2 regions of the Streptomyces sp. NPDC048197 genome follow, and region 2 is predicted to be linked to the other one. Evidence: riboswitches for the same ligand, from Rfam matches in the RefSeq annotation. Region 2 holds a riboswitch; the other holds the start of a gene.

Region 1 (10,041 bases), on a different contig from region 2:
GGCCCACGTACCAGATCGTGCTGGGGCCCGGCGCGGTCGCCCGGGTCACCCCCGCCTTCGAAACCCTGCTGGCCCAGGCCCACGACGCCGCGGAACGGGAAACCGCCGGCGCGGAAACCGACGCCGCGGAATGGGAGACCGCCGCCGCGGAAGCGGAATCCGCACCGCCCACCGCCACACCACCCACCACCGCACAACACACCAGCACCACACCGCCCACCACCGCCGAGCACCTCGCCGCGCAGGGGGCCGCGCTCAAGGCGCGCCGGAAAGCCCGGAACGCCACCCCGGTCAAGCTGTTCCTGCGCCGGGTGGCGAACATCTTCGTCCCGCTGATCCCCGCACTGATCGGCTGCGGCATCGTCGCCGGGATCAACGGTCTGCTCACCAACCTCGGCTGGCTGCCGTCCGTCATCCCCGCGCTGACCGCCATCGCCTCCGGCTTCATGTCGCTGATCGCGGTGTTCGTGGGCCACCACACCGCCAAGGAGTTCGGCGGGACACCGGTGCTCGGCGGTGCGGTCGCCGCGGTCATCGTCTTCCCCGGCGTCGCCCACATCACCGCCTTCGGCCGGCACCTCTCCCCGGGCCAGGGCGGCGTCCTGGGCGCACTGGCCGCCGCGCTGCTCGCCGTACAGGTGGAGAAGCACTGCCGCAAAAGAATCCCCGAGGCGCTCGACGTCCTCCTCACCCCCACCCTGACGGTCCTGGTCACCGGCCTGGTCACACTCTTCGGCCTGATGTACGTCGCCGGCGAGGCCGCCACCGCCATCGGTGCCTTCGCCACCTGGCTGCTCGCGCACGGCGGCGCGGCGGCCGGCTTCCTGCTGGGCGGGCTCTTCCTCCCCCTCGTCATGCTGGGCCTCCATCAGGCCCTCATCCCGCTGCACGCCACCCTCATCCAGCAGCAGGGCTACACCGTCCTGCTGCCGATCCTCGCCATGGCCGGCGCAGGCCAGGTCGGCGCGGCTCTCGCCGTCTATGTCCGCCTGCCCCGCAACCGCTCGGTCCGTACGACCATCAAGTCGGCCCTGCCCGCGGGCTTCCTGGGCGTCGGCGAGCCGCTGATCTACGGCGTGTCGCTGCCCCTCGGGCGGCCCTTCATCACGGCCTGCCTCGGCGGCGCGTTCGGCGGCGGGTTCATCGGCCTGTTCCACCAGCTCGGCGACACCGTAGGCGCCACCGCCATCGGCCCCTCCGGCTGGGCGCTGTTCCCCCTGATCCAGGGCAACCACGGCATCGTCACCACGCTCGTGGTCTACGCGACGGGGCTGGCCGTCGGCTATCTGACCGGCTTCCTGGCGACGTACCTCTTCGGCTTCAGCAGACAGATGCGCACCGACCTCAACGCCCCACCGCAGACGCCGGAAACACCGGAAGCGCCAGAACCGGCGCAGGCAGCGGAAACGGCGACCGCGGCCCCCGCCGCGCCGTCACCCACCCCCCGGGCACCCGCCGGAACGTAAGGAGGAGACAGCCTCCTTACGCCCCGGAGCCCTCGTGTGTGCGGGTGGCCACCGCCTCGACATGGCCGCAGAACGCGCAGACCCAGACGGGTCCTTCGGTATCCCGCTGCTGCCACATCGTGCGGCGGCAGCGGGGACAGCCCGTCGTGCCGATCCCGTCCGCGCCCATCAGCGGCGGCTCGGGGGTCGCGTCGGCGTAGGCGATGATCTGCTTGCGCAGCCGGTCGTCCGTGGTGTTGGCCATTTGGAGCAGGCGCACCACACGGGAACGGACTTCTTCGACAAACTCGGTCATCGTCGGAGCAGCGTACGCGTCCGGCGGGCGGCCATCGATCGGTTCGGTCAAATACCAGGACCTCCGCACACCCGCCACCCTCGAAGGGGTGAGACCACCCCCTGCGATTGACGTCCGGCGCCATCTGCCACCCGCCGCCCGCCGCCCGGCCAGCCGGGTCGCTCAGCCCGCCGTCACGCTGCCGAACTGCGGCGCACCCGCCGTCGAGACGCCTGCCGACGACGGGGAAATGAAGCGGGAGCCGGTGGTGGTGAGGCGGCTGCCGTCGGACGGGAGGGTGATGACCGCGCCGTCGCCGCCGTTCTCGTAGGTGACGCCCACGATCAGATCGGCCCTCTTGTCACCGTTGAGGTCGGAGAGGAAGACCTCGCCGCCGAAGAGGTCGTCCTTCTCGTTGGCGCCGGGGACGCCCGGGGAGGTCTGGTGGAAGTACTGGACGCGGTGGCCGGTGTCGAGGCCCGAGGGAGCGCCGTACAGGACGGTGACCGCGCCGGTCCGCCCACACCGTCGACGGACTCCTTCGCGGCGGAGACGGCCAGGTACCGCCCCCCACCTCCGCATGACAACCGGCCCGCCCACCCCCGCCGCCGCGCAACGACCGCTCACCGGCCTTCCCCGAGTCGCGTAACGACCGCTCAGGAAGTAGGCGCAGGCGCCGGGATCTCCGCAGGAGGTGCGGCGGACGTCCGGGCCGTCGCGGCCGAGCGGAGCGATTCGGCGGCCAGTAGCGCGAACCACACACCCACCAGCACGAGATGGATGCGCTGCGGGACGCCGTGCCAGCCGGGCCGGCCGAACAGCGGGCCCACGGTGCACACGGCGGCCGGCAGGGCCAGCGCCAGCACCCGCGGCCCCCACCGGCGGATCAGCTGCCGGTGCGGGCGCTCGGTCACGGCGGCGCGGCTGAGCAGCGCCATCGACGCGAAGAGGAAGAAGTGGGCCAGGGCGCTGGTGGCCGTGTGCCAGGGATGCACTGCCTCGCACCCGGGCTCCAGGGAGGGCGCGCAGCGCATCGGCAGCGCCACATCGGCCAGCGACGACAGCCCGAGGCCGGCCAGCGCCGCCCACCCGGCACGGGACCAGCGGCCCGCCGCCGGGCCGTACGCCAGCAGCGCCCCCAGGACGACGAGGGCGGCGCAGACGCATTCGATGCCGCCGAAGAGACCGCGCAGCGGCTGGTCGGCGGCGTACAGCTCACTGACGTACGAGTGCCGCGGGTCGAGGCCGGTCGGCAGGACGAACTCCAGCAGCCAGCCGTTGTAGAGCACCGCGGCCACGGCGAGCAGCCGGGCCGCCCAGGCGTCCCGCCGGCCCGGATCGCCGGGCAGCCGGCCCGCGTGCCGCTGGGCCGCTCCGCCCGCCCGCCGCGGCCGCACCGCCCGGTCATCGCCTCGCGCCCGTCCCCCCTGCCGGTTCGCGTTCCGCTCCTGCCCGGACATGATCAGTCGCCGCCCGCATCGGACCTGATCAGACCTCTACGCACCCTGGCTCGCACGAACACTCCTTCGTTTGCGATCACAGGGGGCGCGGCCACCCCGAGACCCTTGGCCGTGACTGTCCATAGCCGATCCAGTGCACAGCGTAACCGCCCTGCCGTCTCGGCCCCGAGAGGCTCAGGGCACGGCGGCGGGCCGGGGTACAAACGCCGCCGGGGCGGCACCCCCTGGGAGGAGGGTGCCGCCCCGGCGTTCAGGACGGGTGATCCGGGAGGATCAGCGTTCTGGTCCAGCGGGCCGGAGGTCCGGCGCGATGGATCAGAAGTCCATGTCACCGCCCGGCATGCCGCCCGGAGCGGCCGCGGCGGCCTTCTCCGGCTTGTCGGCGATGACGGCCTCGGTGGTGAGGAAGAGCGCCGCGATGGAGGCGGCGTTCTGCAGCGCGGAGCGGGTGACCTTGGCCGGGTCGATGATGCCCTCGGCGACCATGTCGACGTACTCGCCGGTGGCGGCGTTCAGACCGTGGCCGACGGCCAGGTTGCGCACCTTCTCCACCACGACGCCGCCCTCGAGGCCGGCGTTGACCGAGATCTGCTTCAGCGGGGCCTCCAGGGCCAGCTTCACAGCCGCGGCACCGGTGGCCTCGTCACCGTCGAGCTCGATCTTCTCGAAGACCGAGGAGGCCTGCAGCAGGGCCACGCCACCGCCGGCGACGATGCCCTCCTCGACGGCCGCCTTCGCGTTGCGAACGGCGTCCTCGATGCGGTGCTTGCGCTCCTTGAGCTCGACCTCGGTGGCGGCACCGGCCTTGATGACGGCCACGCCGCCGGCCAGCTTCGCCAGACGCTCCTGGAGCTTCTCGCGGTCGTAGTCCGAGTCGCTGTTCTCGATCTCGGCGCGGATCTGGTTGACGCGACCCTGGACCTGCTCGCTGTCACCGGCACCGTCGACGATGGTGGTCTCGTCCTTGGTGATGACGACCTTGCGGGCGCGGCCGAGCAGGTCGAGACCGGCGTTCTCGAGCTTGAGGCCGACCTCCTCGGAGATGACGGTGCCACCGGTGAGGATGGCGATGTCGCCGAGCATGGCCTTGCGGCGGTCACCGAAGCCCGGGGCCTTGACGGCGACGGACTTGAAGGTGCCACGGATCTTGTTGACGACCAGGGTCGACAGGGCCTCGCCCTCGACGTCCTCGGCGATGATCAGCAGCGGCTTGCCGGACTGCATGACCTTCTCCAGGAGCGGCAGCAGGTCCTTCACGTTGCCGATCTTGGAGTTGACGATGAGGATGTACGGGTCGTCGAGCGACGCCTCCATACGCTCCATGTCGGTGGCGAAGTACGCCGAGATGTAGCCCTTGTCGAAGCGCATACCCTCGGTGAGCTCCAGCTCCAGACCGAAGGTCTGGGACTCCTCGACGGTGATGACGCCTTCCTTGCCGACCTTGTCCATGGCCTCGGCGATCAGCTCGCCGATCTGGGTGTCGGCGGCGGAGATGGAGGCGGTGGAGGCGATCTGCTCCTTGGTCTCCACGTCCTTCGCCTGCTCCAGCAGGGCGGCGGAGACGGCCTCGACGGCCTTCTCGATACCGCGCTTCAGGGCCATCGGGTTGGCGCCGGCGGCGACGTTGCGCAGGCCCTCGCGGACCAGGGCCTGGGCCAGGACGGTCGCGGTCGTCGTGCCGTCACCGGCGACGTCGTCCGTCTTCTTCGCGACCTCCTTGACCAGCTCGGCGCCGATCTTCTCGTACGGGTCCTCGAGCTCGATCTCCTTGGCGATGGACACACCATCGTTGGTGATCGTGGGGGCGCCCCACTTCTTCTCGAGGACGACGTTACGGCCCTTGGGGCCGAGGGTGACCTTGACGGCGTCGGCGAGCTGGTTCATCCCGCGCTCGAGACCGCGCCGTGCCTCCTCGTCGAACGCGATGATCTTGGCCATGTGAAGTGGTCCTCCCGGACTGGGGTGGATTGCTCCGGACCGCGCTGGCGCCCGCGACGGACGACCTGCAGACCTGCTGTGGTTCCTTGCCCCACCCGGCCTGCGGGCCTCACCGACCCGGTCCTTCATTGTCACTCTCACTCGGAGAGTGCTAACGCCAATGATTAGCACTCGGGGCAGTCGAGTGCAAGCCGCCCGATAGGGCGTCATCGGGGGTTGGCGGTCGGGCGACGGGTGGGCGCAAGCCGCCCGGAGGGCGTCATTGGGGGGTGGCGGTAGGGCGACGGGTGGGCGCAAGCCGTTCAGAGCGTGGCCACCCATCGAGGGGGCGGCCGGGAGGCCCGTCCGTCGTTCGAGGTGCAGCAGAAGGCCCGTACCCCTTCAGGGGTACGGGCCTTCACAACGCAGCAGTCGGTCGGCGCCTCAGCCGGCCACCCGGACCATGTCCGCCTGCGGCCCCTTCTGGCCCTGCGAGATCTCGAACTCGACCCGCTGGCCCTCCTCAAGGGTGCGGTAGCCGTCCATCTGGATCGCGCTGTAGTGGACGAATACATCCGCACCACCGTCGACCGCGATGAAGCCGTACCCCTTCTCCGCGTTGAACCACTTGACGGTGCCCTGAGCCATGCCTAACTCCCCTATTACTGGCCCTTGCGCAGGACCGCACTCCGCGGACCCGGGTCAGACCTCACCCCGCGAAAGGCCCGTGGGGTGTGCGCCGGAACGCGTCGACCGCCGCTGAATGTATCTGGACCGATGCCCAGCGCAACAGGTCAATCGGACGAGAATTCTGGCGCCGGAGAATCGGCTATATGCGGTGAAATCGCGATTCTCCCGGGCAAGCCGGGCCAGGCATAGACATGCCTAACCGACAAATGCCGCACACACTTTGAGCACAACTCAGCACGGTTTCTTATGCGCTCGGCATACCCCGGGACATATACAGCGAGGAGATCGCCACAATGCTATCCCCTTTCACGAAACGGAATTGCCCCGTCCGATTTCGATGGACGGGGCAATTCCGGTCAAGCAGGGGAAGAGATGGCGCAAATCCGCGCCCGTTCGATCAACGTCCGGATGACGCCGCGCGCCAGGAGGGACGCGCGGCGTAAGAACCGAACGGAAGGTCAGCAGCCTCCGGCGACCGCAGGGATGATCGAGACGCCCGCGCCCGCCGGCGTCGGCGTCTCAAGGCCCTGCTCGAAGCGGACGTCGTCATCGTTGACGTAGACGTTCACGAAGCGCCGCAGCTTGCCGGCGTCGTCGAGCACCCGGGCCGCGATGCCCTGGTGGTTCTTCTCCAGGTCGGCGATCACCTCGGAGAGGGTCGCGCCCTCGGCGGTGACCTCGGCCTCGCCGCCGGTGTACGTACGGAGGATGGTGGGGATGCGGACCTTGACGCTCATGGTTCTGCCTTCCGGACAGGGATTACGGAGTACGGGTGCGAAGGGCGGCGCGGGCTCAGCCGGCCAGGCCGGCCGCGCGGAACGCATCCAGGTTCGGACGGATCGTGGCCGTGGGCCCGGTGGTCGGCGCGACCGCGTCCAGTGTCTTCAGACCGTCACCCGTGTTGAGGACAACGGTGGTCAGCGCCGGGTCGAGCAGACCCTCCTCGATGAGCTTCTTGGTCACGCCGACGGTCACGCCGCCCGCGGTCTCCGCGAAGATGCCCTCCGTACGGGCCAGCAGCTTGATCGCGTCCACGACCTGCTCGTCGTTGACGTCCTCCACCGCACCGCCCGTCCGGCGCGCGATGTCCAGCACGTACGGGCCGTCCGCCGGGTTGCCGATCGCCAGCGACTTGGCGATGGTGTTCGGCTTCTGCGGGCGCACGACGTCGTGCCCGGCCTTGAAGGCCGTCGACACCGGCGAGCAGCCCTCCGCCTGGGCGCCGAAGATCTTGTACGGCTTGTCCTCGACCAGCCCGAGGGCGATCAGCTCCTTGAGACCCTTGTCGATCTTCGTCAGCTGGGAGCCGGACGCGATCGGGATGACGATCTGGTCCGGCAGCTGCCAGCCGAGCTGCTCGCAGATCTCGTACGCCAGCGTCTTGGAACCCTCGCCGTAGTACGGCCGCAGGTTGACGTTGACGAAACCCCAGCCCTCGCCGAGCGGGTCGCCGATGAGCTCCGAGCAGAAGCGGTTGACGTCGTCGTAGTTGCCCTCGATGCCGACCAGGTCACCGCCGTAGACCGCGGCCATGACGACCTTGCCGGCCTCCAGGTCGTGCGGGATGAAGACGCAGGACTTGAAGCCCGCGCGGCGCGCCGCGGCGCCGACCGCACCGGCGAGGTTGCCGGTCGAGGAGCAGGACAGGGTGGTGAAGCCGAAGGCGCGGGCGGCCTCGACGGCGATCGCGACGACCCGGTCCTTGAAGGAGTGGGTCGGGTTGCCGGAGTCGTCCTTGACGTACAGGCCGCCGGTGACGCCGAGCTCGGCGGCGAGCCGGTCGGCCTTGACGAGCTTGGTGAAGCCGGGGTTGAGGTTCGGCTTCTCGGCCACGTCGACGGGGACCGGGAGCAGCGGGGCGTAGCGCCAGATGTTGTCCGGGCCGGCCTCGATCTGCTTCCTCAGGGCCTCAGGGTCGCCGCTCGGCAGGTCGTACGCGACTTCGAGCGGCCCGAAACAGCTGGCACAGGCGAAGATCGGTCCGAGGTCGAAGCGCTCGCCGCACTCCCGGCAGGACAGCGCGACGGCGGGGCCCAGAGCGACGGGGGTGGCGTTTGTGGCGGTTTCGGTAACTTGCACAGCCATGGAGGCGAGGCCCTTTCTCCTCATCTTCCTCGCGGCGCATCTCGCCGCGAGACGGATTTGGCACCTTCCCTAGCCGGGAGCCTCGCGCGCTGCACGCGGAGACCGACTGGAGGGTTGCCGGGGCTTCAACGGGCCGTATCCCTCTGCCCCTCTGGATGAGCGGTATGGCGCTGGGCCGAAACCCAGGCGTTTGTCGCGTGGCGACCCCGACATGCGAGGGTCATCCGCGTTGTTCAAGACTGTAACCGAAGGCACTGACAGTTGAGATAGTCGTCCGAACCGCGAGATGGATCACACGATGGATCACATACCGACCGCTGCACCGGCGGCCACCGAGGAGTCGTAGACGTGCTGGAAGAGGTGGAGCGCTGGCTGCGCAGCCGCTCCTGGTCGGCTGCCGATCGCCCATTGGAGCAGCTGCTGGCGGCCAAGCGCCAGACGGGCCGGACGGTCAGCGTCGTGCTGCCCGCGCTGGACGAGGAGGCGACGGTCGGCACGATCGTGGCGACGATCCGTGCCGAGCTGATGACCGACGACGTCCCGCTGGTCGACGAGCTGGTGGTGCTGGATTCCGGTTCCACCGACCGGACGGCCGAGGTCGCGGCGGCGGCCGGCGCCAAGGTCGTCCACCGTGACACGGTGCTGCCGCGGATCCCCGCCGTCCCCGGCAAGGGCGAGGTGCTGTGGCGCTCGCTCCTCGCGACCACCGGCGACATCATCTGCTTCGTCGACGCCGATCTGCGCGAGTTCTCCGCGACCTTCGTCTCCGGGATCGTCGGCCCGCTGCTGACCGATCCGGACCTGCAGTTCGTCAAGGCGATGTACGACCGCCCGCTGGAGACCGGGGGCGAGGGCGCGGGGCCGGGCCAGGGCGGCCGGGTCACCGAACTCGTCGCCCGTCCGCTGCTCAACCTCCACTGGCCGCAGCTGGCCGGTTTCGTCCAGCCGCTGGGCGGCGAGTACGCGGCCCGCCGGGCCCTGCTGGAGCGGCTGCCCTTCCCGGTCGGCTACGGCGTCGAGCTGGGTCTGCTCGTCGACGCGCTGCACACCGTCGGCCTGGACGCCCTCGCCCAGGTGGACGTCGGCGTACGCAAGCACCGCCATCAGGACGGCCAGGCCCTCGGCCGGATGGCCGCCGCGATCTACCGCACCGCCCAACTCCGGCTGGCCCGCGGCCACTTGGTGCGGCCCCGGCTCACCCAGTTCGACCGCGGCGAGGCGGGCTTCGTGCCCCGCACCACGGACGTGGACACCGAGGAACGGCCGCCCATGGCCGACGTCCCGGAATACGCGGCCAGGCGGGCGGCCTGACCCGCGTCGCACGTTTGCACGGATCTGTCACTGGTTAATCTCGCGACATGGTCTCCGAGCGCAGTGTGGTGAACGCAGGTGCCGAGGTTCTCGTCGCGTCCAATCGCGGACCGGTCTCGTACGCCCTGGGCGAGGACGGGGCGCTGACCGCGAAGCGGGGCGGGGGCGGGCTGGTGTCGGGGCTGTCGGCGATCGGTCCCGAGACGGATGCGGTGTGGGTGTGTGCCGCGCTCGGCGAGGGCGACCGGGAGGCAGCGCGGCGGACCGGGGGCGCGCTGGACCCGGCCGACACCGGTGGACAGTGCGTCCGGATGCTGGACATCCCGGCCCATGTGCACGCCGACGCCTACAACGGCATCGCCAATTCGGTGCTGTGGTTCGTCCACCACATGCTCTACCAGACGCCGCTGGAGCCGGTCTTCGACGCGGAGTTCCGGCGGCAGTGGGGGGCGTACGAGGCGTACAACCACGCCTTCGCACAGGCGCTCGCCGACGAGGCGGGCCGGGACGCGGCGGTGCTGGTGCAGGACTACCACCTGGCGCTGGTGCCGGGGATGCTGCGGGCGCTGCGGCCGGACCTGAAGATCGCGCACTTCTCGCACACCCCCTGGGCGCCGCCGGAGTACTTCCGGATGCTGCCGGACGGGATCGCCGAGCAGCTGCTGCGCGGGATGACGGGCGCCGACCAGCTGGGGTTCCTGACGCACCGTTGGGCGGACGCGTTCAGCGCGTGCTGCGCCGAGGTGCTGGGCGGCACCGGCGGCACCCGGCTCGGGGTGTACGGGCTGGGGGCGGACGCCGGGTTCCTGCGGGAGCGGTCGCGGCGGTCGGACGTGGA
Region 2 (10,041 bases):
TGATCGCGATGGTCCGCGTCGCCAAGCACGACGACCTCGCGGACGTCATCCCCGGCCGCATCAGCAAGATCCCCGGCGTCGCCTCCACGGAGACGCACATCGCCTTCCGCACGTACTCGCAACACGACCTCGAAGCGGCCTTCGCGATCGGCCTCGACGCGTAGCGCTGCGCTTGGCCTCGGCCCCACGTACTTGGCTTTCCCGCCGCGGGGCGCTGCGCTTGGCCTCGGCCCCACGTACTTGGCTTTCCCGCCGCGGGCCGCTGCGCTTTGCGGCGCCTCCCACGTAGCCGTCTGTCCCGCCGCGGGGCGCTGCGCTTGGCCTCGGCCCCACGTACTTGGCTTTCCCGCCGCGGGTCGCTGCGCTTTGCGGCGCCTCCCACGTAGCCGTCTGTCCCGCCGCGGGGCTTGCTCGCCGTTGCACGCTTTGCGGCGCCGCCCACGTACTCGGCTGCAGCGCCGTGCTCGTTGCTCGCCTTTGCCGCTTTGCGGCGCCGCGTACGTGGCTGGCTGTCCCGCCGCGGGGCGTCTCGCCGTTGCGCCTGGCGGCGGGCGTGTGTTTGTCGGGTGCGGTGCCAGCCCTACAGACTTCGTCCTCCGGTCTGTCCCCTCCCGTGAGTGGGGGTTGGAAGGCCGGTGGGGGCGAGCGTCGTCGTTCCGGGTGCATGCCCGGTGGACACTCGCGTCGTGGGATGGGGTGGGGTGGGGTGGGTGTCGGGAATACCCTCCCCGCCCGTTGAGTTGAGGCCTGCAAGGGGCTCGCGCGACCCTTACGGGTTCTGTTCGACTGTCCCCTACGGGTACCAAGGACCCCTTGCATTCCCAACGCTCGCCCCCACCCACCGCATTCCCATCCCCCAACGGGAGGGGACGGGCCGGAGGTGCCGGTGTTTGGGACGTAAAGCGACAGCAGTCCCAAACACCGGCCCCGGAGGCTCGTCACCGCACCCAACACAAACCCAGCCCGCCGCAGGCGCAACGGCGAGAAGCAACAACGGCGGGACAGACGGGTACGTGCGGGGCGCCGCAAAGCGCAACGGCGAGGCGCACCGCGGCGGGACAGACAGCTACGTGGGAGGCGCCGCAAAGCGCAGCGACCCGCGGCGGGACAGCCAAGTACGTGGGGATCAGGCGTCAGCCGGCACGCAACGGCCGTTTTCCGTGCGGTAGTTCCAGCGGGCGCCGTCGGAGACGAGTTCCTTGACCGCGTGCAGGAAGCGGTCGACGTGTTCGTCGGGGGTGCCGGCGCCGAAGGAGACCCGGATGGCGTTGAGGGACCGTTCGCCGGGGGCGGCCTCGGGGGCGCCGCACTCGCCGGGGTCCTGCGGGTCGGTGCCCAGCAGGGTGCGGACGAGGGGGTGCGCGCAGAAGAGGCCGTCGCGGACGCCGATGCCGTACTCGGCGGAGAGCGCGGCCGCGAAATGGGAGCTGTTCCAGCCGTCCACCACGAAGGAGAGCACGCCGACGCGCGGGGCGTCGTCGCCGAAGAGGGACAGCACGCGCACCTCGGGGACCTCGGCCAGCCCGGCGCGGACCCGCGCGATCAGTTCCTGTTCGCGGGCGACGAGCGTGTCGAAGCCCGCCTCGGTGAGCGCCTTGCAGGCGGAGGCGATGGCGTAGGCGCCGATGACGTTGGGCGAGCCGGCCTCGTGCCGGGCGGCCGTGGTGTGCCACTCGACGTCGACGCCGCCGTCCGTACGGCGCGAGACGGTGCGGCTGGCGCCGCCGCCCGCCAGGTACGGGTCGGCGGCCTGGAGCCAGTCGGCGCGGCCGGCCAGGACACCGGCGCCGAACGGCGCGTACAGCTTGTGGCCGGAGAAGGCGACCCAGTCGACGTCCAGTTCGGCGAGGTCGACGGGGTGGTGCGGGGCGAGCTGCGCGGCGTCGAGGACGATCCGGGCGCCGTGCGCATGCGCCGCGGCGGCCAGTTCGCGGACCGGCCACAGCTCGCCGGTGACGTTGGAGGCGCCGGTGACGCAGACCAGGGCCGGGCCGCTCTTTGCCGAGTCCCCGGAAGCGGAGCAGGGCTCGCGGTCGGCGAGCGCGCGCTCCAGGGTCGCGACGGCCTGCTCCGGGGTGCGCGGGGCGTTGAGGTAGGTGACCGTCAGGTCGGCGCGCTGTTCCCACGGCAGCAGCGAGGCGTGGTGCTCGGTCTCGAAGACGAACACGCTGGTGTGCTGCGGGAGTACGGCGGCGAGCAGGTTCAGCGAGTCGGTGGTGGAGCGGGTGAGGACGACCTGGTCGTCGGTGCGGCAGCCGAGGAATTCGCCGATCGTGCGGCGGCTGTTCTCGAAGAGGTCGGTGGAGAGCTGCGAGAGGTATCCGGCACCGCGGTGCACGCTGCCGTAGTAGGGGGCGTAGGCGGCCACGTCGTCCCAGACCCGCTGCAGTGCCGGGGCGCTGGCGGCGTAGTCCAGCGCGGCGTAGTCGACCTCGCCGCCGGTCACGAGCGGAACGAGGACGTCCCGGCCGAGGACCGGCAGCGGGGCACAGACGGAACGGTCGGCGGCAACGGCGGAAACGGACATGGCGAACTCCCGTGAGGCGTAAGCGAATTCGCTGCGAGGAAGGGGCGCGTGCGGCGCTTTCGGGTATGCGGAAGCGCGCGGCGTGGGGCGCAGCGTGAAAGGAAAAGGGGTGCGGAAAAGGGGCCGTTGAGCCCTATCGCATTCGCTGATTCACGGAAGTTCTCCCTCGGGGACCAGGATCCCTGGCGAGGGATCCGCGCTTGCCGCAGACCTCGCTGCCTGCGGCCTGGTCATCACCCGGGGCACCCCGCCACGGAAGGAGGGTTGCCGGACAGCGGGCCGGGGCCTGTGTCGCTGTCACTCGTGACCTGCGCAGCATCATGCCACAAGAGCATTTGGCCGCAAGGGCTCAGTCCATATGACGGACTGAGCCCTGTGTCACACCCTGCGTCACCGGCCGCTCAGGCGTTGCTGGCGGCCACCCAGCGCTCCAGCGCCCGCTTGGCCGCGCCCGAGTCGATCGCGGCGGCGGCCTGCTCGATGCCGAGGCGGATGCGGTCGGTCAGCGGGGCGTCCGACGGCTCCAGCGCGACGAGCGCGGCCGCGGAGTTCAGCAGCACCGCGTCGCGGACCGGGCCGGTCTCGCCGTCCAGCAGCCGGCGGGCGACGTCCGCGTTGTACGAGGCGTCCGCGCCGCGCAGCGCCTCGACGGGGACCAGCGGGATGCCGACGTCGCGGGGGTCGAAGGACTCCTCGCGGACCGTGCCGTCCCGCACGATCCAGACCCGGGAGGTGGCCGTCGTGGTCAGTTCGTCGAGGCCGTCGTCGCCGCGGAAGACCAGGGCGGACGAACCGCGTTCGGCGAGCACGCCGGCCAGGATGGGCGCCATGCGGGCGTCCGCGACGCCGGTCGCCTGGGCCTTGACCCGGGCGGGGTTGGTCAGCGGGCCGAGCACGTTGAACGTGGTGCGGATGCCGAGCTGGCCGCGGGCGTTGGCGACGTGCCGGAGGGAGGGGTGGAACTTCACCGCGAAGCAGAAGGTGATGCCGGCCTCCTGGGCCACCTCGGTGACCCGCTGCGGGGTGAGGTCGAGGTTGACGCCGAGCTTCTCCAGGACGTCGGAGGCGCCGCTGGCGGAGGACGCGGCGCGGTTGCCGTGCTTGACGACCTTGGCGCCGGTGCCGGCCACGACGATCGAGGACATCGTGGAGATGTTGACGGTCTTGGCGCCGTCGCCGCCGGTGCCGACGATGTCGACGCTGGGGCCCGGGACCTCGATCAGTCGGGCGTGTGCGTACATCGTCCGGACCAGGCCGGAGATCTCCGCGACGGTCTCGCCCTTGGCGCGCAGGGCCACCGCGAAGCCGGCGATCTGGGCGTCGCTGGCCTCGCCCCGCATGATCTTGTCCATCGCCCAGGCGGTGTCGTCGGCGGTGAGGTCGCGGCCGTCGAGCAGGGCGTTCAGGATGCCCGGCCAGGTGTGGGCCGCCACGCTGTCGCCGCCTACCGGGGTCACAACGTTCATGGTCCACGCTCCTGGTCTGTGTCCTGCTTATGTCGTCACCCTATCGAGAGGGGCGATATGCCGGAGGGCCCCGTCCGGTGCTCGGAACGGGGCCCTCTGGGTGGCGTACTACCTACGGTGCGCTACGAGGCGCCCAAGGGATCAGTGGTGGCCGTGGCCGCTGGTGATCTCCTGGTACTCCTCGACCGTGGGCTTGGGGATGACGTTGTCCTCGCCGTAGTAGCTCTTGGAGAGCTTGGCGCGGAGCTTCTGCGACCGCTTGATCTTGCGGCGGACGCCGTTCTCGTCGACCTCCGGGCCCAGCTCCAGCGGCTCGGGCTGCTCGTGCTGCGTCAGGAAGTGCAGCTGCTCCTGGTCGAGCGGCTCGTGGACCTCGATGAACTCGCCGTGCGGCAGGCGCTTGATGATGCCGGACTCGCGGCCGTGCAGCACCTTGTCCTTGTCGCGCCGCTGCAGACCCAGGCAGATCCGCTTGGTGGCGATGAAGCCCAGCACCGGCCCGACGAAGAACGCGATCCGGACGAACCAGGTGATCGAGTTGATCGACAGGTGGAAGTGGGTCGCCCACAGGTCGTTGCCGCCGCCGATCAGCATCACGAAGTACGCGATCAGCCAGGCCACACCGAAGCCGGTGCGGGTGGGCACGTTGCGCGGGCGGTCCAGGATGTGGTGCTCGCGCTTGTCACCGCGGACCCAGGACTCGACGAACGGGTAGACCGCGATGGCGACCAGGACGAGCGGGAAGAGGAGGATCGGGATCAGCACACCGAAGTTGATGGTGTGGCCCCAGAAGTTCCACTCCCAGCCCGGCATGACACGGACCAGGCCCTCGGCGAAGCCCATGTACCAGTCCGGCTGCGCACCAGTGGAGACCTGGTCCGGCCGGTACGGCCCTATGGCCCACACGGGGTTGATGCTGGCGACCGCGGCGATCACCGAGATCACGCCGAAGACCAGGAAGAAGAAGCCTCCGGCCTTGGCCATGTAGACCGGCAGCAGCGGCATGCCGACGACGTTGGTGTTGGTCTTGCCGGCACCCGGGAACTGCGTGTGCTTGTGGTAGAAGACCAGGATCAGGTGCGCCACCAGCAGGCCGAGCATGATGCCCGGAAGCAGCAGCACGTGCACCGTGAAGAACCGCGGGATGATGTCGTGCCCGGGGAACTCGCCGCCGAAGATGAACATCTGCAGGTACGAACCGACCAGCGGCATCGCCAGGATGACGCCCTCGATGAACCGCACGCCGGTGCCGGAGAGCAGGTCGTCGGGGAGCGAGTAGCCGGTGAAGCCGGTGAACATGCCGAGCACCAGCAGCAGGAAGCCGAACAGCCAGTTGACCTCGCGCGGCTTGCGGAAGGCGCCGGTGAAGAACACCCGCATCATGTGGACCATCATCGCGGCCAGGAAGACCAGCGCCGCCCAGTGGTGGATCTGGCGGATGAGCAGGCCACCCCGGACGTCGAAGCTGATGTCCAGCGTCGACTCGAAGGCCTGGGTCATCCGGATCCCCTGCATGGGCACGTAGGAACCGTGGTAGGTCACCTCGGCCATGCTCGGGTGGAAGAACAGCGTCAGGTAGACACCGGTCAGGATGATGATGATGAAGCTGTAGAGCGCGACCTCACCCAGCATGAAGGACCAGTGGTCCGGGAAGATCTTGCGCATGTTGGACTTGGCGAGGCTGTAGATGCCCAGCCGGCCGTCCGCCCAGTCGGCGATCCGCTCGCCCCGCGGCGCCTGGCCGCGGCGCGTGGTGGTCGCGCTTGTCTCGTTACTCATCCGCGCTCCCAGAAGCTCGGGCCGACGGGCTCCTCGAAACCGCTGGCGGCCTCCAGGAAGCCGTCCTTCACCGTGATGTGCAGCTGCGGCAGGGCGTGTCCGGCCGGACCGAAGATCACCCGACCGCCGTCGGAGAGGTCGAACGTCGACTGGTGGCAGGGGCAGAGCACGTGGTGCGTCTGCTGCTCGTACAGGCTGATCGGGCAACCCACGTGGGTGCAGATCTTCGAGTAGGCCACGATGCCCTCGTGGGACCACGCGAGTTCCTGCTTGTCCTTGATGTTCTGCGGCTGGATCCGCACGAGCATCAGGGCGTCCTTGGCGATCTTCTCGTTGAAGTCCTCCTGGTCCTCCTCCAGGCCCTCGGGCTTGGCGAAGGTCAGGGAGCCGACCGCGATGTCCTCGGGACGCAGCGGGAGGTTGGTGGACTGGTTGACCAGGCGGACGCCCTTCTTCCAGTTCGTCGTGCGCAGCTTCGTGCCGGGCAGCGGCCCGAGGTCACGCAGCAGGACGACACCGGAGAGCGGCACCAGGGCCAGCGCACCGAACATCGTGTTGCGGATCAGCTTGCGGCGGCCGAATCCCGACTCCTCGGCGCCCACCTTGAAGTCCGCCAGGACCTTGGCCTTGACCTCGGGGCTGGCCTCGATCGGGTGGCGGTCGTCGGCGACCTCCACGTCCGACATCAGCGTGCGGGCCCAGTGGACCGCGCCGGCGCCGATGCAGAACAGGGCGGCACCCAGCGTCAGGCCGAGCGCGAAGTTCAGCGCGCTGATGTGGCCGATCGGCCAGATGTAGACGATCTTGTCGATCGGGATGGCCACGTAGGCGGCGATGAAGGCCACCGTGGCAATCATGGACACCAGGAAGAGCAGGGCGACGGTGCGCTCGGAGCGCTTGGCGGCCCGCTCGTCGATGTCCTGCTTGCGGTGCTCGTGGGCCGGCAGGCCCGGGTCGGCGAACGGGTCGCTCGCCGGCGTCACCGCGCCTTCGTGAGCCTCCCGCTCACCGGGCAGGTTTTCTTCTGGCACGTCTTCGTGTCGTCCAGTCTCGCTCATGACTTCTTGGCCTTCGTAGTCCGGGCTGCGACCCAGATGGCGACCGCGACCAGCGCGCCCAGGCCGAAGATGTAGCCGAAGAGACCCTCACTGACCGGACCGAGACCGCCGAGGTCGAGGCCACCGGGGCTCTCGGATTCATCGCCGTTGACGGCGCCGAGGTACGCGATGATGTCCTTCTTGTTCTGCTTGCTCAGCGAGCCGTCACCGAAGGAGGGCATGTTCTGCGGGCCGGTTTCCATGGCCTCGTAGATGTGCTTGGGGTCCACGCCCTCGAGCGTCGGTGCGAACTTGCCGTCGGTGAGGGCGCCGCCCTTACCGGTGAAGTTGTGGCACTGCGCGCAGTTGGTGCGGAACAGCTCGCCGCCCTTGGCGATGTCGGCGCCCTCGGAGTTGTACTGCGACTTCTCCGGGATGGTGGGGCCGGCACCCAGCGATGCGACGTAGGCCGCCAGCTGCTCGCGCTGGGCGTTGTTGTAGATCGGCTTCTTCCGCGGCACCTGGGCGCCGGGCTGCTGGGCCGGCATGCGGCCGGTGCCGACCTGGAAGTCGACGGCTGCGGCGCCGACACCGACCAGGCTCGGGCCGTCGGAGGTGCCCTGACCGCCGGTGCCGTGGCAGCTGGCACAGCCCACGGCGTAGAGCTTCTTGCCCTCCTTGATGGCAAGGGACTGGGCGGTGTCATCGGCCTGAGCCTTGTCCGCCGGCGCGAACGCGGCGTACAGCCCCCCGGTGACCGCCAGCGCGAAGAGTAGGACGACGAGCGCCGCCAGCGGATGGCGCCGTCGTGCGGAGAGCTTTTTCACGGATTACCCCGGTGTCAGGATCTTCTGCGTCGATGCTTTGGCTATGTCTGTCTGATCTGCGGGTCCGGTCGGACCGGTCAGCGGATCAGGTAGATCGTGGCGAAGAGGCCGATCCAGACGACATCGACGAAGTGCCAGTAGTAGGACACGACGATGGCCGCGGTGGCCTGCGTGTGGGTGAACCTCTTGGCCGCGTACGTCCTGCCCAGGACCAGCAGGAAGGCGATCAGACCGCCCGTCACATGCAGTCCGTGGAAGCCGGTGGTCAGGTAGAACACCGAGCCGTACGGGCCGGACGAGAGCGACAGGCCCTCGTGCTTGACCAGCTCGGTGTACTCGAAGACCTGACCGCCGATGAAGATGGCACCCATGATGAAGGTGACCACGAACCAGGCCCGGAGCTTCTTGACGTCGCCGCGCTCGGCCGCGAAAACGCCGAGCTGGCAGGTCAGTGAGCTGAGCACCAGGATCGTGGTGTTGGTCGCGGAGAACGGAAGGTTCAGCGCGCTGGCCGATTCCTTCCAATAAGCCTCTCCGGTCACGGATCGAAGGGTGAAGTACATCGCGAAGAGGGCCGCGAAGAACATCAGCTCGGAACTCAGCCAGATGATGGTTCCGACGCTGGTGAGGTTCGGCCGATTGACCGACGGGTGCGCGTGCCCGGTTTCTACTGTCGTTGCTGTCGCCACGACCGACATTATGTCGGTCGCTTATCCCGCCCTCACTCCGGGGGGTGCCGTTCGGTGTGTCAAGGACGTATGGCCTGCTCGTACGGCCCATTTCCGGCGTCGCCCGAAGGGGGGAAGGCCGGCCGCCGGTACGGTACTCCGGCTCGTGCGGGCCCGGCCCTGACGGGCCGTCGGGCAGATCTTCGGCCCTTTCGCCCCCTGCTGCCGGGGCCTTCCGCGGGAGTAGCATCCGGCCCATCAGCCCCACCCGATGCTGTGCCGCTACGAAGAGCGTGGAGGAACGATGCAGGCGACTGCCACGGTGCTGGTCTACAGCGACAACGCGGGCACCCGCGAGCAGGTCCGGCTGGCGGCCGGCCGGCGCCCGGCCGCCGATGCCCCCGAGATCGAGATCCTGGAGTGCGCCACCGCACCGGCGGTCCTCGAAGCCCTGGAGCAGGGCGGCATCGACGTCTGCGTGCTGGACGGCGAGACCGCGCCGGCGGGCGGCATGGGCGTCTGCCGGCAGATCAAGGACGAGATCTTCCGGTGCCCGCCGGTGCTGCTGCTGATCGGCCGCCCGCAGGACGCCTGGCTGGCCACCTGGAGCCGCGCGGACGCCGCGGTGACCCATCCGATCGACCCGGTGGCCTTCGCCGACGCCCTGGCCGGCCTGCTGCGCCGCAGGAACCTCGTACAGGCCTGAGGACGCGGGCCCGGAGGGCCGCTGGGCGCGCCGCATGGAGGCCGTCAGATCTTCGGGCGCAGCCGGGCGTCGGAGCTGGGGTCCTGCTGGCGCTCGGCGGCTCCTGTGGTGCTGGAGGCCTTGTTCTTGAGGGCGCTGCCGGCGCGCCATTCCTTCCAGGGCATGTTCCAGTCGCCGAAGCCGTTGTCGAACGGCGTCATGGTGTCGCCGCCGCTGTTGATGACCTTGACGATGTCGCCGACCCGCACGGTGTTGAAGAACCACTGGGCGTTGCCGGTGGACATGCCGGTGCAGCCGTGGCTGACGTTCGCCGCGCCCTGTGATCCGACGGACCAGGGCGCGGCGTGCACGTACTCCCCGCTCCAGGTCACCCGGGTGGCCCAGTAGACCGGCAGGTCGTAGGAGTCCGAGCTGCCGGCGGCGATGCCGACGGTGGAGCTGCGCATCCGGACGAAGCTCTCCTTGCCAAGGATGACCTTGACGCCGTTGCGGGTGGAGAAGCCGGGCTTGCCGGTGGTGACCGGGATGGTGTTGATGGACGTGCCGTTGCGCAGCACGGTCATCTGGTGTGCCGCCGCGTCGGTGATGGCTTCCAGGCGGTCGCCGGTGGTGAGCCTGACGGGCTTGGAGGGGCCGCCGTAGAGGCCCTTGGCGATCTTCAGGCCGGCGAGGTTGCTGTGCACCGAGATGGTGGCGTGGGCCGGCCAGTAGACCTTCGGGCGGAAGTGCAGCTTCTTGTCGTCGACCCAGTGCCAGGCGCCCTCGACGCGCGGCATGGAGTCGACCTTCAGGGCGCTTTCGACGATGGCGCGGGCCTTGGGGTCCTTGATGGGCCGGCTCAGCTCGGCGGTGACCGGCTGGCCGACGCCGTATTCGCCGCTCTCGGGGCCGAAGGTGGCGGTCAGCTGGCCGTCCGCGTCGGTGGTGTGCACCACCAGTGTCTTGCGGCCGGGCGTGCCGTCGTCCTCCTCGGTGCTGACCCGCACCGTGTAGCGGGTGCCGGCGGCCAGCGGCACGGTGGTGCGCCAGTG

The links. A riboswitch is a leader RNA that binds a small molecule or an ion and turns the genes downstream of it on or off. The one in region 2 is predicted to bind S-adenosylmethionine.
Region 1: another riboswitch for S-adenosylmethionine. It lies ahead of thrC (threonine synthase); the one in region 2 lies ahead of ACGF4C_RS06735 (aminotransferase class V-fold PLP-dependent enzyme).

Annotation. Positions count from the first base shown of each region.
Region 1 covers NZ_JBIDAJ010000017.1:101,399-111,439, reverse strand. Annotated here, with positions in the region: gene ACGF4C_RS22865 (PTS transporter subunit EIIC) at 1-1,466, shown strand, start outside; gene ACGF4C_RS22860 (hypothetical protein) at 1,483-1,761, opposite strand; gene ACGF4C_RS22855 (hypothetical protein) at 1,924-2,322, opposite strand; gene ACGF4C_RS22850 (DUF998 domain-containing protein) at 2,397-3,137, opposite strand; gene groL (chaperonin GroEL) at 3,516-5,138, opposite strand; gene ACGF4C_RS22840 (cold-shock protein) at 5,562-5,765, opposite strand; gene ACGF4C_RS22835 (MoaD/ThiS family protein) at 6,266-6,544, opposite strand; gene thrC (threonine synthase) at 6,600-7,892, opposite strand; SAM riboswitch class I at 7,910-8,054, opposite strand; gene ACGF4C_RS22825 (glucosyl-3-phosphoglycerate synthase) at 8,241-9,203, shown strand; gene ACGF4C_RS22820 (trehalose-6-phosphate synthase) at 9,251-10,041, shown strand, end outside.
Region 2 covers NZ_JBIDAJ010000003.1:324,090-334,130, forward strand. Annotated here, with positions in the region: gene ACGF4C_RS06730 (Lrp/AsnC family transcriptional regulator) at 1-164, shown strand, start outside; gene ACGF4C_RS06735 (aminotransferase class V-fold PLP-dependent enzyme) at 1,127-2,527, opposite strand; SAM riboswitch class IV at 2,719-2,836, opposite strand; gene trpD (anthranilate phosphoribosyltransferase) at 2,929-3,993, opposite strand; gene ACGF4C_RS06745 (ubiquinol-cytochrome c reductase cytochrome b subunit) at 4,135-5,772, opposite strand; gene ACGF4C_RS06750 (ubiquinol-cytochrome c reductase iron-sulfur subunit) at 5,769-6,830, opposite strand; gene ACGF4C_RS06755 (c-type cytochrome) at 6,827-7,636, opposite strand; gene ACGF4C_RS06760 (heme-copper oxidase subunit III) at 7,714-8,334, opposite strand; gene ACGF4C_RS06765 (hypothetical protein) at 8,609-9,010, shown strand; gene ACGF4C_RS06770 (Ig-like domain-containing protein) at 9,055-10,041, opposite strand, start outside.